DNA from 4 places in the Thalassospira sp. MCCC 1A02898 genome. Region 2 is predicted to be linked to each of the others. Evidence: riboswitches for the same ligand, from Rfam matches in the RefSeq annotation. Region 2 holds a riboswitch; each other region holds the start of a gene.

Region 1 (4,201 bases), on a different contig from region 2:
GACGTAACGCCGCAGGCTGAAAGCGGCTTTGCAGAACAGCATTTTGGTGATTGGGAATTGCAGAACTGGAACGATCTGCCCAAGGGGGAAACAACACGGTTTTGGACCGACTTCGCCCGCCAACATCCCCCAAAGGGTGAAAGCTTTGCCGATGTGGTTGGTCGTGTCGGCCCCGTCTTTGGACGATTGAGTGCGGATTGGGCGGGCAAGGATATTGTCGCCGTCGTTCATGGCGGCACCGTGCGCGCCATGCTGGCCAATGCGTTGGGTTTATCCCTTGAAACCGCATTGGCATTTCATATCGACACGTTGGGGCTGACCACGCTTGAATATATCGACGGGGTCGACGAACCGGGCTGGCGCGTAACCGCTGTCAATCAGCGGTTTTAAGGAGCTTACGGGGTTTTCCGTCAGGCAGAGGCCAGCTCGATATCGGATGCCATGTCATCAAGAGCGTGTTCTGCCAGATAGCGGTCAATCATATCCGGGTTCAGATCATGCTTTTCGCAGATGTCGAAAACATCGCGCAGATAGGCCTGATAATAGGGCATCGGACGGCTGCGTGATTTGCTTCGCAATTTGGCAACATTCGGGAAATCACTGGCAAAGGATGCGTTTTCGATTACCTGAATGATGGTGTCATCAATGATGGCAGCCGGCATTCCGCAATAAGTCTTGCCGCAGGCAGACAACATCTTGCTGGCAGTCGGAACAGAAATGCCTGGCTGGGAAAGCAGCTCGTTCAACTCGTCCTGTCCGAAATCCGAGATCGACATCAGGGTCACAAGGGTTGGCATATCGCGCACAAGCAACGACAGCGCATTGACGCGAATGCCGCGTTCATGGGACCAGATGATGGTTGCGATTACACCTTTTGAGGCATCTTCGGCAAAGATGTCACGCACATCGCGCCGTGCCAGAGTGATCTCGCCATCGGTTGCGTGCTGTTCAAGAAAATCCTGAAATGACCGATCAGGACTGTTCAGACGGTCCAGCAATCCCAGCCACATGTCCTTGCGAGACGATGTGGTCCAGGTTGGCGCGTTCATCTGTCGGATTTTGGATAGGTGAGAACGTATTGCCATTGGTCTTGAAAAATCCAGATTACCCCAAGAGTTTCGGTACAGTATTTCCTGCAGCCAGCCGGGTGATGAGTCTACTTCCCGGGTTTTCGCCAGATTGCGGATTGTTCCGTCTTTAGGGTCAGGACCTATTAATTTGATTTGAATGGCAGGCGTTATATTTGCGAAATCCAAGGAAAAGCCCGCCGGGCGGGTTGGTATCCCGCACAAGGGATTTGACGCTGGAGTTTGCAAATATAACGCCTGTCCTTCGGATTAATCGGATTTGCACGGGCTACTTTGTCGTAAAACCTTGAAAGATAAATATCTTCCTGCAGTTTTACTCCGCGTATCCGCGCAAATCTGTTTAACCATTCAAACCAAATTAATAGGTCCTGACCCTAGTTCCAACGCAACGGTTTGATGTTGGCTGAAATGGTATGACCTCTCAAGCAGACAATTCTTACAAATACTGACCTTCCGATTAGGGTGGGGTGGTAACGAAGGGTTAAGTGCCGAGAATGACCTTTGGCATTTTTTGCAAACCTGCTAGGTTCGGCGCATCGTTCGGTGATGGGAAATCGGTGCAAGGCCGATGCTGCCCCCGCAACTGTATCGGGTTGGGAGATCCGGGTCGGTGCCAATGCGCCAGACCAGCCACCGGGAAACCGGGAAGGCGGATCGCTTTCATGCCCGCAGCCAGGAAACCTGCCGAAGGTGTCACTATTCGAAGGAAGGTGACGACGCAATCGGGCCTCGGTGGGAGGCTATGGCGAGGAAGAAACGGGATGACCCAGACTTTACCCCCTGACGGCCCCTCTGGCGGGACGCATCTGATCCTTGGCGGGGCGCGATCCGGCAAAAGCCGGTTTGCCGAAAACATCATCAATCAGGCGGGCGGTGGCACATATATCGCAACCGGGCGTGCCTGGGATGACGAAATGGCCAACCGCATTGATCTTCACAAACAATCACGCGGCGATCTCTGGCAGACACTCGAGGAACCGGTCGAACTTTGTTCGGCACTGCAGACCTGTAATGTCACAGGCGGCAAGCCTGTTCTGGTTGATTGTCTGACCTTGTGGCTGACCAACCTGATGCTTGAAGACCGCGACATTGATGCCGAGATCGCAGCTCTTTGTGACCTGCTGCCAACCCTTGATGTGCCGGTGCTGCTTGTCTCAAATGAGGTTGGCTTTGGCATCGTGCCGGAAAATGCGATGGCGCGGGCCTTTCGCGATCACGCCGGACGCCTGCATCAACGCATTGCCGAGTTTGCAGACAAGGTCACCCTTGTGGTGGCCGGCATTCCGATGCAGGTCAAATAGTAACATAAAGAATTGAATTTTAAGGATTTCAGAAATGGCACAATTGGGCAAAATCCCGGCAACCGTCATTACCGGTTTTCTGGGCGCTGGCAAAACAACGATGATCCGCAACATGCTGGAAAATGCCAATGGCAAACGCATTGCGCTGATCATCAATGAATTCGGCGATCTAGGTGTGGATCGCGGTATCATCAATGGCTGTGGCATTGAAGGCTGCGAAGAGGATGACGTTGTTGAACTGGCAAATGGCTGCATCTGCTGCACCGTGGCTGATGACTTTCTGCCAACCATCCAGGGCCTGATTGATCGTGATACACCGCCTGATCATATCGTTATCGAAACATCTGGTCTTGCCCTGCCAAAGCCGCTGGTAAAGGCGTTTAACTGGCCCGAAGTCCGGTCGCGTGTGACCGTTGATGGTGTTGTGGCGGTTCTTGATGGCGCTGCCCTTCGTGATGGGCTGTTTGCCCATGACCATCATGCGGTACAGGCCCAGCGCGAAGCAGACGAAAATCTTGATCATGAAAGCCCGCTTGAAGAACTGTTCGAAGAACAGCTTCACTGTGCGGATATGGTGGTTCTCAACAAAACCGACCTTTTGACCGATGCTGAACGCAGCAAGGTCGAAGCCGATATCCGCGCAGAGCTGAAAAAGCCGTCGGTCAAGATTATCGCGACCGAACATTCCCGGGTTGAAAATGCCATCCTGCTTGGTCTGGGGGCCGCAGCCGAGGATGACCTCGATAGTCGTCCAAGCCATCATGACGATGGTCACGAACATGATCATGATGATTTCGACAGTTTTGTCGTTTCGCTTGACGCGATCAGTGATCCGGCCAGCCTTGAAAAGCGCCTGATTGATGTCGTGCGTCAGTTTGACGTGCTGCGCATCAAGGGTTTCCTGGATGTGCCCGGCAAACCGATGCGCCATGTGGTTCAGGGTGTTGGTGAACGTTTTCAGCGCTATTTTGACCGTCCGTGGGCCGATGGCGAAAACCGCCGCTCGGAATTGGTGGTGATTGGCCTGCATGGTCTGGATCGCGCTGCGATCGAGGCCGCCATCAAGGCCGCCTGATCCAATTTAAACTGATCGAGCTCACCTGAAACCGGATGCTAAAAATCATCCGGTTTCGGCCTGTTTGAAGACCAAACGCACAAGGATACGGATCGCGCGATGCATCTATTGGCAGCCCAGCCCGGAATGGTGACAGATGGCAGTGAGGCCGTCGACCTTGGACAGCAACCCGGCGATGTGGTGATCCTGTCTGCGGCCGAGTCTGAGCTGGCCTGCCTTGCCGGGGCGCAAGCGCGGCTGGTCGATGCATTTGGCGATGAAACCCCGTCACTGCGTCTGGCAAGTTTGCTGCAGCTCGGCCACAACATGTCGGTCGATCTTTATATCGACGATGTACTTTCCGATGCCAAATTCATCATCGTGCGCATTCTGGGCGGGCGCGGCTATTGGGATTATGGCATTGAACAGTTGGTTGCACTTGCACGTGCCAAGGACATCCCATTGCTCCTGTTGCCCGGTGATGATCAACCCGATGCGGAGCTTTTGACGCTTTCGACCGTTAAGGGGCGCGAATATCAGAATATCTGGCGCTACCTGATCGAAGGCGGACCGCAAAATTCCGAGAATTTACTTCGCCTTATATACGAAAAGTTAAATTCAAGCGTGAATTGGAACTGGTCACCGGCGGCCCCGCTGGTCAAGGCCGGGGGCTATTGGCCCGGCAAGGCGCAGGCAAGCCTTGATGAAATCCGGGTTAATTGGGTGGAAAATCAGCCGGTTACACCGATTATCTTCTA
Region 2 (4,201 bases):
CTGTCGCAGAATAATGTTCCGGTGCTGATGCATGGCTATAACTCGCATCTGGTCAACGGGATCAGCACAGAAGTTGCCATCAAGGCGCTTAAGCTTCCGATTGCCATGTCTGCAGAAGAAGCGCGTTCTGATATCGCATCGAAGGGCTTTGCGTATCTGCCGCTGCGTCATATGCATCCCAAGCTGCAGGAGCTGATTGGATTGCGTCCACTTCTTGGATTACGCAGTCCAGTCAATACGTTACTGCGTTTGCTTAATCCTCTGCATGCGCGTGCAGCCTTCCTTGGTGTGTTTCATCCGGCGTTTCTTGATGTCCATCGTGAAACCGGCAAGCTTTTGGAACTTCCACGCATCGGTGTGATCAAGGGCGGTGGCGGCGAAGCCGAAAGAACACCCTATAAGCATGTCGATCTGCGCATGCTTGATAATGGTGAGCTCAATGATGTTCGCTGGCCGGCATTGCTGTCAAAAACCGAAAAGGATGGCGAAGACCAAAGCCCTGTATCGCTGAAGCACTTTCTGGCGGTCTGGCGTGGCGAGGTGGAAGATATTCCGGCCGAAGCCAAGATCAAGGGCAGTGCCGCCATGGCAGCCTTCCTTGCCGGCAAGGCGGATTACATGGATGAGGCAGAAAGCCTTGTGCAGGGCTGGTGGGATAATCGCGACCGTGATGTTGGCTGATGTTCCGCGATCAAGTGAGATGAAATGAAAGGGACGGGAAACCGTCCCTTTTTTAATGCTCAGAACGATGATCCGGGCTCTTTGAGAAACGCCACTTCCTCTGGCGTCGATGGACGGCCCAGTATTTCATTGCGGTGTGGATAGCGGCCAAACCGGTCAATGATCTTTTTGTGTTTCAGCTCGAACTCGTAATTGTTCTCAAGGCCGGGCTGTGAAAACAGGTCAACCGCCACTTCATGGATGATTTCGGATTCCGAGTGCATATACGGCATATACAGGAATGCCTGTTCCTGCGGTGTGACCAGTTTGCGATCCAGCTTCAAGGAAACAGCCTCCTGCGCCAGCACCAATGCCATTGGATCTGATGCAAAGGACTGTGGCTGATCGCGGTACATATTGCGTGAAAACTGATCAAGAACGATGATTTCGGCAAGTCGTCCATGGGCGGTTTTGCGCCAGTTAAAAAGCTCTCCGGCCGTGGCGGCGGCGTGAAAATCGGCAAAGCGTTCCGCGATATGGCGATCCAGGGCTTCATCCTTGATAAACCACTGTTTTTCTTCGAGTTCCTTGAACCAGAAAACAAGAACCGTTTCAGGTTTCATAATGTTTCCACCCATCTGATTGCAGGCTTTCGGGGCCCGTCGGCAAAATTGCGCGTGATCTTCGCGCCCGGTTTAAAGCGCGTCAAGCCATCCGCAAAAAGATTGTCACGGACCTTGGGGCAGGGAGTTGACAGCAATCCGTCCGACGTGGATTATGACATTGTCTTTGGTGTTGATCCGATTGGACCAACTTAAAAGGGAACGTGGTGCGTCATGCATGACAAAGCCACGGCTGCCCCCGCAACTGTAAGCGGTCAGAGCATTGCATATGCCACTGGTGCAAACCGGGAAGGCGCATTGCTTTTTAAACCGTGAGCCAGGAGACCTGCCTTTGACTGCCGGGTGCCGATTGCCCGGTATGAAACTGTTGGACGCCGGGGTGAGCGTCAGGTTGCAGGGGTACAAACGGTCTTTTGAAGATCCGCAATCTTGCTTCCAGCCATCCTATCGTTCTTTGTCCTGACCCTGTGCGCTGGGCCTTTGGCCTGCGTGCATCGTTTGAGAAAGAGACGATTATATGTTTAAGACCCTTGGCAGGCTTGCGATTGCAAGCGCCTGTGTGCTGTCGGCGGCCATGCCGGCGCATGCGCATTTTCAATTAGCCTATACGCCGGACGTGAACGTGACCAAGGCCGGGGATCAGCCGGTTAAGCTGATTTTCTGGCACCCGTTTGAAAACGGTCATGTCATGGATATGGCCGAGCCGCTTGAATTTTATGCGGTTAATCGCGGTGAGAAACTTGATCTCAAATCAACGCTTACGCCGATTACTTTCACCGGAATTGCCAACTCGGCAGCGGCCTTTGACGCAACTTTGACTCTGCGCCGCAGCGGTGATTACGTCATGGTGGTGGTCCCCGCACCGTATTATGAAGAAAGCGAAGATATCTTCATCCAGCAGATCACGAAGTCCTATGTAAACCGCAATGAAATTCCGACCGACTGGATGGAACCGCAAGGTCTTAAAACCGAAATCCTGCCGCTTAATCGACCAACCAACATCATTGCCGGTTCGACCTTTACTGGCCGAGTGTTAAGCGAAGGCCAACCTGTGGCCGGTGTTGAAGTCGAAATCGAATACATGGCCGCAGAACCCGATATGGCCAGCAACACACCCAAAGGGCCAACGGCATCGCCAATGCCCGGTGGTGCGGTTGTGGTCATTTCCGATCAAAACGGGTATTTCACTTTTGGTGTCCCCAAGGCAGGTTTTTGGGGATTTGCAGCACTTGGCAGCGGCCCTGACAAAGAATTTCAGGGCAAGGAACTTTCACAGGATGCAGTCCTGTGGGTTCGCGCCTATGATGTGAAATAGGCGAGGGACAAAACAGATGCATATTGTTGATGGTGCGCTGGCACCGGAAGTCTTGATTGGCGGGGGTATTCTTGCAATTGCCGGACTTGGCCTTGGACTGCGGAAACTGCCAATCGATAAAATTCCTGCAACCGGGGTTTTGTCGGCAACATTCTTTGTTGCCTCGCTTATTCATGTGCCGGTGGGACCATCCAGTGTGCATCTGATCATGAGCGGTCTTGCCGGGCTCGTGCTTGGCTGGACCGCGTTTCCGGCACTTTTTGTCGGTCTCCTGCTTCAGGCCGTTTTCTTTGGCTTTGGCGGTTTGACGGTTCTTGGCGTCAATACGGTCAATATCGCCTTTCCGGCTGTGCTGGCGGGCCTTTTGTTCCGGGGAATGGTGTCGCGCAGCAGCCCGGTCACGGCGGCCGTGCTTGGTGGATGTGCTGGTGCGTTTTCCATCGCGCTGACAACGGTGTTTGTCGCGATTTCGCTTGCACTCAGTGGTGATGCATTTGTTCCGGCGGCCAAGCTGGTCTTCTTTGCCCACATTCCGATCATGGTGGTCGAAGGGTTGGTGTCAGCGGCATCGGTGTATCTGATCGCCAAGGTCAAACCGGCCTTGCTGCAACCCGCCGATCAGACATCCGGTTTTGAGATGCAGGCGACAGCATCCTTGCGTGCAAAGCAGGCGGGCGAGGCATCCAATGGCTAGATCACTCATGCTGGTCTGTGCCCTTGGCATGCTTGTGTATGGCGCAGCACCTGCACAGGCGCACAAGGTTATCGCATCCCTGTTTCCAAGTGGTTCAAACATCGAAGGTGAAATCGGTTTCTCCAACGGTGTCATGGCCGAAAACACGCTTGTTGAGATCTTTGATCTTGATGGCAACAAGATTGATGAAGTTACCACCGACGGCGACGGTTTTTTTGTCTACACGCCAAGCCAACAGATTGATCTGCGTTTTCGGGCCGATCTCGGGGCAGGGCACGTTGCCGAGGCAACCTTTGCCATTGCGGACCTGACGGATGTTGATGCGGCTGTACAAACAGCATCGTCAAAGGCGCCGACTGCATCGAGGGCAGGATCAAACGCTGGGCCTGCAATTTCCCGCGAACAGGAAGAAATCATCGCGACCATCGTGCGTGACGAATTGCGTCCTCTCAGGCGCGAGCTCACCGCCTATAAGGAAAAGAATGATCTTCAATCGATTCTGGGCGGCATTGGCTATATATTCGGTGCCTTCGGGATCATTTATTACATCGCTGCGCGACGGCTAAGAGCAAAAGCACCCAACGCATGAGCCACCTTTTCGGACATGACCAACCCCTGAGCGTTCAGGCACATGGCGGACAATCACCGTCATTCGTCGGGACGTTCGATCCAAGGGTACGTGTGGTCGCGGCCTGTGTTTTTGCAATTGTCGTGGTGGCCCTGCATCAGATCGAATTTGCACTGGGTGCCCTGATATTTGCCGCCATTACCATGAGCCTGACGGACTTGCCGCTGCGCGTAACCCTGAAACGCATGGCAGCCATGGACGGGTTTATCATCGTCATGTTGATAATGTTGCCGTTTACGACCCCCGGAACACCGATGTTTTCGGTGCTTGGGGCAGAGGCC
Region 3 (4,201 bases), on a different contig from region 2:
GCACCGTCATTCCACTCGCCTTGCGGTTCGACCCACAGGCTGGGGCGGCGGTGATAACGCACACCATCCAGATAGTTTTTCACATCGCGATCGCGCTGCATCAGACCAAAACCACGCGGGTTATTGTCACCAAACGCTGATGCGCGGATGGTTTCCGGGTTGTTCAACTGTCGCCAGATGCGTTCGCCGCCGCCGGTCCAAAGCTCCAGCCCGTCGCTGTCATGTACTTCCGGACGCCAGTCAAAGCGGAACGATTTGTTCTGTTCGGAATACCAGAACATGCTGGTCAGCGGTGCGATGCCAAGCCGTTCGATGTCTTTGCGCAAGAACAGATGTTTTTCGACATCCATCGTGACCCCTTCGCCGCGATAAAGCAGGAATTTATAAGCACCCGTGATGCTGGGCCCATCCAGCAGGGCATAAACCGTCACAGGGTCTTCGGGATTTTTGGCTGGTTCGATAAAGAATTGACGGAAATCGGGAAATTCTTCGGGAACCGAGGTCGCCGTATTAACCGCAATGCCGCGCGCCGACAGGCCATACTGGCCTTCATCCCCAATGGCGCGGAAGTACGATGCGCCAAGAAACGCTGCCCAGTCCTGGGTTTTCCAGTCATCGCGTGCCTGATTTTCATGCAGGCGGAAACCGGCAAAGCCGCTATTGGCGGGCAGTTGGCGGGCAATGCTGTCTTCGGGCATGTCAAAGTATTCGGGCTTGTAGATCACTTCGCGTGCCTGACCACTTTCCAGAAGATACATATGCACCGGTTTGGCGAAATACATACCCAGATGGAAGAAGGTCAGCGGATAGGTGCCTGATCCATCGGAAAACGGCGAATGGTCGCGTTTGTAATGCAGCTTGCCATGGGTGTCGTAATCGATCTTGCCGACAATTTCCGGGTTTGGCGCAACGGGTGCTTCATATGCCGATGTGGCCATGGATTTGGCGCGTGCAATCAAATCGGCAAAATCAAACGGCTGTGCCGAACCCAGATCAAGGCCGTCGACATCTGCCAAAGCATGCTGATAGATCGACATTCCCGGCAGGATAAGACCGGCTGCCGCGATGGATTTCAAAAAGCGTCTGCGTTCAACAGAAGTCGTCATGTTCATCACATTCCTGTGGTTTGAGGTGTCGGGAAAGCATACCCGGCAGTGTGGAGGTAATCGGGATGAAACATGGCAAATTCAAGGTCGTATCAATTGCTTTTTATGCATGGAGCCTTGGCGTTAATGCCGCTGGTGGTCTGCCAATTTCCTTGACCGTGTTTTTGGTTTAATCTAACCGTGACGTGTCGGTATCCGAATATCGGATAAAGGGAATTCGAGATGGGCCGAATATTGGCTCATTAACCGAAGCTGCCCCCGCAACTGTAGGCGGCGAGCATTTTTCTGACCAATGCCACTGGGATCAACCCGGGAAGGCCAGGGAAAATGCGTTGACCCGTAAGCCAGGAGACCTGCCGACACGAAGACGACGGACCGGGCGGGGTGCCCCGGAGAATGTCGGTACGTGTCTTGGCCCAACAGTTTAGCCCAGGTTTTCTAAGCTTTAAGGCCGGCATCTTCCGCCATCTCCTGACACTTTTGCCAGTCCATTGACAGCAGCAAAAGTGATGTTATGTTATAACATAACATTTGACGATGTATTGAAACTGGATCATCCAAAGCGGTCCCGGATCAACGCATCAGCAAGAGGGAACTAAAAGTGATCAATCACGATAAACGTGTACTGGCGGTCGGGGTGTTTGCCGCTGGTCTTATTTCTTCTGTTTCATTTGCGTCCGCAACCGAATATCCGCTCAGTATCGAGAACTGTGGGACTATGTTGCAATTTGATGCGGCCCCGGATCGCGTGGTGTCGCTGGGCCAAAGTACGACCGAAATTCTTTATTCGTTGGGCCTGGCCGACAAGGTCAAGGGTACGGGTGTCTGGTTTGGCCCGGTGATGGATGAATTCAAGGACGTCAACGCATCTGTGCCGCGTCTGGCCGACAATGATCCGGGGTTCGAAACCGTTGTCGCGCAAAAGCCGCAACTGGTTGCCACCCAGTATCAGTGGCATGTCGGGCCCAAGGGCACCGTCGGCACCACCGAACAGTTCAACGAACTGTCCATTCCGGTCTACACAGCACCTGCTGATTGTGTCGGCAAGGACAATGCCGGTGGCGGTGACGGGGTGCGGCATGAAGGCTTCACCATGGATCTGATTTATCGCGAGATTTCCGATCTGGCGCAAATCTTTGATGTCGAAGATCGCGGCAACGCACTGATTGCCAGCTTGAAGGAACGTCAGGCGAACTCATTGGCGCGTGTGACGGCAAGCGGCCATGACAATGTTTCTGCCGTCTTCTGGTTTTCCAGCCCTGAAATCAACAGTGATCCCTATGTGGCGGGCAAAAACGGTGCAGCGGGCTATATCGCAGGTAAACTTGGTGTTCGCAACATTATCGACAGTAATGAAGAATGGCCGACCGTTGGCTGGGAAACCATTGCGCGCGCCAATCCTGATATCATCGTGATTGGTAAAATGGGCCGTCGGCGTTTTCCGGCCGATGACTGGCAGGTCAAGATGGATTTCCTGAAAACCGATCCGGTCGCTAGTCAGATGAAGGCGGTGCGCAATGGCAATATCGTGGTGATGGACGCCCAGTCGATGGATCCGACCATCCGCCTGATCAATGGTATTGAAACACTTGCCGCAGCCGTCGAAAGACTGAGTGCTTCGAACTGACCTGCACTGCCAAAGGCACCTGATATGCCCGGAGAATTCAATGTTTGAAACAACGCCAGTGCAGCAGCCGGTTCAGCCACCTCGGCAATCGCTGGCGGGGCGGGCATATCTTGTGCGGGCCGGTGTCAGTCTTGGCGCCCTGGTTTTGCTTGTTGGCGTCATCGCGATGGCCGCGGCCAAGGGGGAAACGCACATTCCCCTTGGCACCGTCTTTCAGACCATTGCCAATCATCTTTGGCAGGCGGGCTATGACGTTGATCCGATTGATGCCGGGATCATCTGGAATTACCGGATATCGCGCGCCATGGTGGCCGCGGCCTGCGGGGCGTCCCTTGCGCTATCGGGCGCGGTTTTGCAGGCGCTTTTGCGCAATAGTCTCGCGGATCCGTACTTGCTGGGCATATCGGCCGGGGCATCGACCGGTGCAGTCAGCGTTGCCATTCTGGGGTTCGGCGCGGGGATGGTTTCCCTGTCGCTTGGTGCCTTTGTCGGTGCGCTGGTGGCATTCGGGTTTGTCGCCCTTTTGGCCATTCCGGCCGGGCGCGGGGCCGGTGCCATCATTCTTGCCGGGGTTGCCGGATCGCAACTGTTTAACGCATTAACGTCATTCATCGTGACCAAGGCCGCCACGGCGGACGAGGCACGCGGGGTGATGTTCTGGCTGCTTGGTAATCTAAGCGGCGTGCGCTGGCCTGATGTCTATCTGGCGCTGCCGGTCGCCGTCATCGGCTTGCTGGTCTGCCTTTGGTATTCGCGGGCGCTCGATGCCTTTACCTTTGGCGTGGAATCGGCGGCATCCCTTGGTGTGCCGGTGCGTCGGGTTTATGTGGTGTTGATTGCCATTGCCGCCTCGATGACGGCCGTCATGGTCAGTATTGTCGGGGCCATCGGCTTTGTCGGATTGGTTATTCCCCATGCCGCACGGTTCTTTGTCGGGACACGGCACGGATTTCTGTTGCCGGCATCGGCCCTGATCGGGGCGGTGTTTCTTGTGGCGGCCGATATTGTATCGCGCATCATTCTTGATGGTCAGGTCCTGCCCATCGGGGTGATCACGGCGCTGATCGGTGCACCGGCCTTTGCGATCATCCTGTGTCATGGGCGGGTATTGCGATGAGCCTTGAATTACGCAATGTCGGCTGGAATGCCGGATTCAAAAAAATCATCAGCGACGTGTCGCTTCGCGTGACACGGGGAGAGTTCCTGGGTGTGATCGGGCCAAACGGATCTGGCAAAACCAGTATGATGTCGGTCTTGGGCGGTATTCGTGCGCCGTCGACCGGGCAGGCATTGCTGGGGGACCAACCGATGAAGAAAATCGGTCGGCGCAACCTTGCCCGTCATATCGGCTTTGTCGAACAACAGGCCGATACCATCGACCGTATTACCGTGCGCGATGCCGTCGCGCTTGGTCGAACGCCGTACCTTAGTTTGCTGACACCATGGTCAGGGCACGACGACGCCATAG
Region 4 (4,201 bases), on a different contig from region 2:
ATGGCGCAAACTTTATGACCGCCAATCGCGCATTTTGCCCGGCTATGCAGCCGAGGATTACATTCGCAATCTGATGAAACTTGATGCGGCGGATCAGATTCCGCATTTCGGCCGGGTCAGCGAGAAGCTCCATGCGGCGACCGGTTGGCATCTTGTCGCGGTTCCGGGGCTGGTGCCTGATGATGTGTTTTTTGACCATCTTGCCAATCGGCGGTTCCCGGTCACGGTCTGGCTGCGCAAGCCCGAGGAAATGGATTATCTGGTCGAACCCGACATCTTCCATGACTTTTTTGGTCATGTGCCGATGCTCTATGACCCGACCTTTGCCGATTATCTGGCGGCCTATGGCGCCAAGGGGCCCGAGGCCATTGCGATGGGCGGCCTTAAACAGTTGGCCCGGATGTATTGGTACATGGTCGAGTTTGGCCTGATCATGACCCCGCACGGATTGCGCGCCTATGGGGCAGGCATGTTGTCATCGCAAACCGAAACCATCTATTCGGTCACCGATCCCACGCCAAACCGGGTGGCGTTCGAGCTTGAACGCGTCATGGGCACGGATTATGCGATTGATGATTTCCAGAAAACCTATTTCGTTCTGGAAAGTTACGATCAGTTGTTTGACGCGATGAATGTGCCAATGGCCCCGATCTATGATCGGCTCGCCAAGAAGCCTGCGATTGATCCGGCAACCACCTTGCCGACAGACCGGATTTATCATGTGCATGGGGCCGCAGACAGCATCATTTCGCTGGGCGAGGAGACCCACAGGACCCACAGACAACAACGCCCTGCGTGAGCAGGGCGTGGCGATCCGTTTAGGACTGATCAAGGCAGGGCTGGTCTCCCAGCACTCCTAGCAGGCACTGATGGAATGACCCAGCACCCGATTGAGTTGCTCAAGCACCACTTTCGGGCTGGCGTCCTTGCTAATGAAATCGGCCGCCCCAAGCGCATCGGCTTGTGCGCGGGTGTCGGCATCATAATGGGCCGAGAAGAAGAAAACCGGCACGTTTTGGCTGTTGGGATAGCGGCGGCGAATTTCGCAGAACGCTTCAAAGCCGCTCATACCCGGCATTTCAATATCAAGGATGATGGCACGGGGATAAAGCCCGTCCAGCTGATCAATCAGATCATCGGCACAATCAAAACCGGCCACGTCATATCCTGCCCGACGCAACACTGTTTCAAGGGCTGCCTTGGCGCTGGGACTGTCGTCGGCGAACGCAACCAGTCCATCAGGACAAAATTGCGACGGCATGGCGCTGAGCGCGTTCATGGATGGCGATACTCCGAGTTTTGGGACAAGTCCAAACTGACAGACGAAAATGTCAAATTGGTTAAACCCGCCAAATTTTTGCCACGCAATGTTCCGGCTTCACCCCGATCTCGCACCCGTGCCGCGAAAGTATAAGGCCGCAATGATCGGAACCATGCGGCGCGCAAACCACGAACAGACGTGCAAAACCCCAATGTTTCCGCCGACATAACGTTACGGAAACCTGATTTGTCGGGATCGATATCCGTCTAAATAGGTATTTCCATGCCTATTTACGGAATTAGGGACAGGTGCTATAAACCGCCATGTCGCGAATGTGACCGGAAAATAGGATCGGGAATCCGGTGCGGCCGTGCCTTAGCGCACTTTGGCCAAGCCCGGAACTGCCCCCGCAACTGTAAGCGTAACGGCCTTTCTGCAGGCTTTCTCGCGAGTCAGAATACCGATGGTGTTTTCTTGGCATGAAATGGGCCGGGCGGGGTGTACCGGGTACTGGGAATCCGTAGTAGAATAGAATTTGGCAACGTTCCGTGCCCGACGCCATATAAAGACCCCATATGGAGTCGCATCAAGGCCGGGACACACCAAGCCGGGAGAAACCATGTCCGACCCGCTAAAGCTCGCATCCGAATTTCCATCTGCTGATTACGCAAGTTGGCGCAAGCTTGCCGAGGAGGCCCTTAAAGGGGCGCCGTTCGAAAAGAAGCTTGTCACCAATACGCTTGATGGCTTTTCCGTTCAGCCGATCTATACAAATGACGATCAGGATGACGCGACCCGGCTGATCCACGAAGTTCTTAATGCCACGGTCGAGCCGCGCGAAACCGTCACCGGGTGGGATATCCGCCAGCTTCATACCCATCCCGATCCCAAGGCCACCAATGCCGCGATCCTTGAGGACCTTGAAAATGGGGCGACCTCGATCACGCTAAAGCTTGACGCCGCCGCCCGCGCCGGGCGCGAAATCAGTTCTGCCGAGGTGGGCGTGGACGGAATTGCCATCCATTGTCTGGCCGATCTCGATACTGCCCTTGAGGATGTTTACACCAACCTTGCCACCGTCGGCCTTGACGCCGGGGCGGCAGGTGTTCCGGCCGCCGCACTTCTGGCAGCCCATATCGCAAATACCGATGGTGCCGACGAAGCCGCACCGGCCTTTAACATCGACCCGATCGGGACGCTGGCATCTACCGGCACCCTGCCCTGCGGCGCGCAGGACGCGGTTGATCATACGGCAAGCGTTGCGGTCGAGCTGATTGATCTGTTCCCGCTGGCGACCGCGATTTCGGTGAATGGCGCGCCATATTACAATGCCGGGGCCACCGATGGTCAGGAACTGGCCTGTTTGCTGGCAAGCGGGGTGACCTATTTGCGCGCCCTGACCGACGCCGGGATGGCGCTTGATCAGGCCGCGGGTGCGATGGTGTTTAACGTTGCCATCGGCACCGACTTCTTTGCCGGGATCGCCAAGCTGCGTGCACTTCGCATGATGTGGAGCCGCGTTCTGTCGGCATCGGGTGCCGAGGATGCAACGATTACGATCAATGCGGTTTCGGCCGAAATGGCCCTGACCAAGGTTGATCCGTGGGTCAATATGCTGCGCACCACGGTGACAAGCTTTGCCGCCGGTCTTGGCGGTGCGGATAGTGTGACCTGCCTGCCTTATGATCATCTGATTGGCCTGCCAGATGGCTTTGCGCGTCGTATTGCGCGCAACACCCAACTGATCTTGCAGGAAGAAAGCAACGTGCACCGGGTCATCGATCCGGCTGGTGGTTCGTGGTTTATTGAAAACCTGACCAAGGAATTGGCGAAGGCCGCCTGGTCGAAATTCCAGTCCCTTGAATCTTCGGGGGGTATTCTAAGTGCCCTTGCCAATGGCAGCCTGAAGACCGAGATCGAGACCGTCTGGAATGCGCGCGAAAAACGCCTGTCCACCCGTCGTGATCCGCTGACCGGTGTGTCGGAATTCCCCAATATCACAGAAGCCAAGGTAATCTGTGAAAAGCCGGACCTTGAGACGATCGTTGCAGATGCCAAGGCCCGCCAGACCAAGTTTGATGGCACGGTCGGCAACAGCCTTGATGCCATGATTGAGGCCGCCCGCGCCGGTGCCACCATCGGGCATATGTTTACCGATCTTTATGGCACCAGTGCCGCGACATGTATCGGTGCCATGCCTGCCCATCGCCTTGCCGAACGTTACGAGGCACTTCGCAAACGGTCTGATGCGCACGGATCCTTCCCGCAGGTCTTCCTGGCCAATCTTGGCAAGATCGCACAGCACACGGCACGCGCGACCTTTGCCCGCAACTTCTTTGAAGCCGGCGGGATCGAGGCGATCACCAATAACGGCTTTGCCAATGCGGATGATGTTGCATCCGCCTTTGGCAAAAGCGGGGCGAAGATCGCCATCATTTGCGGATCAGACCCGCAATATGCCGACATGGCAGCCGACGTTTCCAAGGCACTGAAATCCAAAGGAGCCAGCATGGTTTATCTTGCTGGCCAGCCGGGCGATGCGAGGTCGGCTTACGAAGCAGCCGGCATTGACGAGTTTGTCTTTGTCGGGGCCGATGTCCTTGCCATTTGCGGTGCTGCACTTGATCATCTTCTTGGCAAACAGGGGGAGAAATAACCATGACCCGCATTCCTGATTTCTCCGACCTTCCGCTGTTTGACGGCGCATCCGCCGGTGCCAAGGACCCGTTTGAAAGCACGCCCTGGACCACGCCAGAAGGCATTGATGTCAAATCATCCTATGGCCCCAAGGATCTGGATGGCATTGATCATTTAAACACCATGCCGGGCATGCCGCCGTTTTTGCGTGGCCCCTACCCGACCATGTATGTGCAGCGTCCCTGGACGATCCGCCAATATGCCGGTTTCTCCACCGCCGAGGAATCCAACGCGTTTTATCGC

The links. A riboswitch is a leader RNA that binds a small molecule or an ion and turns the genes downstream of it on or off. The one in region 2 is predicted to bind cobalamin.
Region 1: linked by a shared signal. The riboswitch ahead of cobU (bifunctional adenosylcobinamide kinase/adenosylcobinamide-phosphate guanylyltransferase) and the one ahead of AUQ41_RS18135 (DUF4198 domain-containing protein) in region 2 are both predicted to bind cobalamin.
Region 3: linked by a shared signal. The riboswitch ahead of AUQ41_RS06855 (ABC transporter substrate-binding protein) and the one ahead of AUQ41_RS18135 (DUF4198 domain-containing protein) in region 2 are both predicted to bind cobalamin.
Region 4: linked by a shared signal. The riboswitch ahead of AUQ41_RS03765 (methylmalonyl-CoA mutase family protein) and the one ahead of AUQ41_RS18135 (DUF4198 domain-containing protein) in region 2 are both predicted to bind cobalamin.

What each region holds. Positions count from the first base shown of each region.
Region 1 covers NZ_LPXK01000001.1:243,564-247,764, reverse strand. Annotated here, with positions in the region: gene AUQ41_RS01095 (histidine phosphatase family protein) at 1-390, shown strand, start outside; gene AUQ41_RS01090 (hypothetical protein) at 411-1,049, opposite strand; cobalamin riboswitch at 1,601-1,792, shown strand; gene cobU (bifunctional adenosylcobinamide kinase/adenosylcobinamide-phosphate guanylyltransferase) at 1,850-2,389, shown strand; gene cobW (cobalamin biosynthesis protein CobW) at 2,424-3,464, shown strand; gene cobN (cobaltochelatase subunit CobN) at 3,564-4,201, shown strand, end outside.
Region 2 covers NZ_LPXK01000013.1:307,475-311,675, reverse strand. Annotated here, with positions in the region: gene AUQ41_RS18145 (glycosyl transferase family protein) at 1-681, shown strand, start outside; gene AUQ41_RS18140 (DUF924 family protein) at 741-1,283, opposite strand; cobalamin riboswitch at 1,434-1,631, shown strand; gene AUQ41_RS18135 (DUF4198 domain-containing protein) at 1,801-2,598, shown strand; gene cbiM (cobalt transporter CbiM) at 2,615-3,292, shown strand; gene AUQ41_RS18125 (cobalt ABC transporter permease) at 3,285-3,881, shown strand; gene cbiQ (cobalt ECF transporter T component CbiQ) at 3,878-4,201, shown strand, end outside.
Region 3 covers NZ_LPXK01000009.1:30,539-34,739, forward strand. Annotated here, with positions in the region: gene AUQ41_RS06850 (glucan biosynthesis protein) at 1-1,106, opposite strand, end outside; cobalamin riboswitch at 1,279-1,482, shown strand; gene AUQ41_RS06855 (ABC transporter substrate-binding protein) at 1,708-2,733, shown strand; gene AUQ41_RS06860 (iron ABC transporter permease) at 2,774-3,850, shown strand; gene AUQ41_RS06865 (ABC transporter ATP-binding protein) at 3,847-4,201, shown strand, end outside.
Region 4 covers NZ_LPXK01000001.1:840,219-844,419, reverse strand. Annotated here, with positions in the region: gene phhA (phenylalanine 4-monooxygenase) at 1-799, shown strand, start outside; gene AUQ41_RS03770 (response regulator) at 857-1,279, opposite strand; cobalamin riboswitch at 1,566-1,745, shown strand; gene AUQ41_RS03765 (methylmalonyl-CoA mutase family protein) at 1,881-3,917, shown strand; gene scpA (methylmalonyl-CoA mutase) at 3,920-4,201, shown strand, end outside.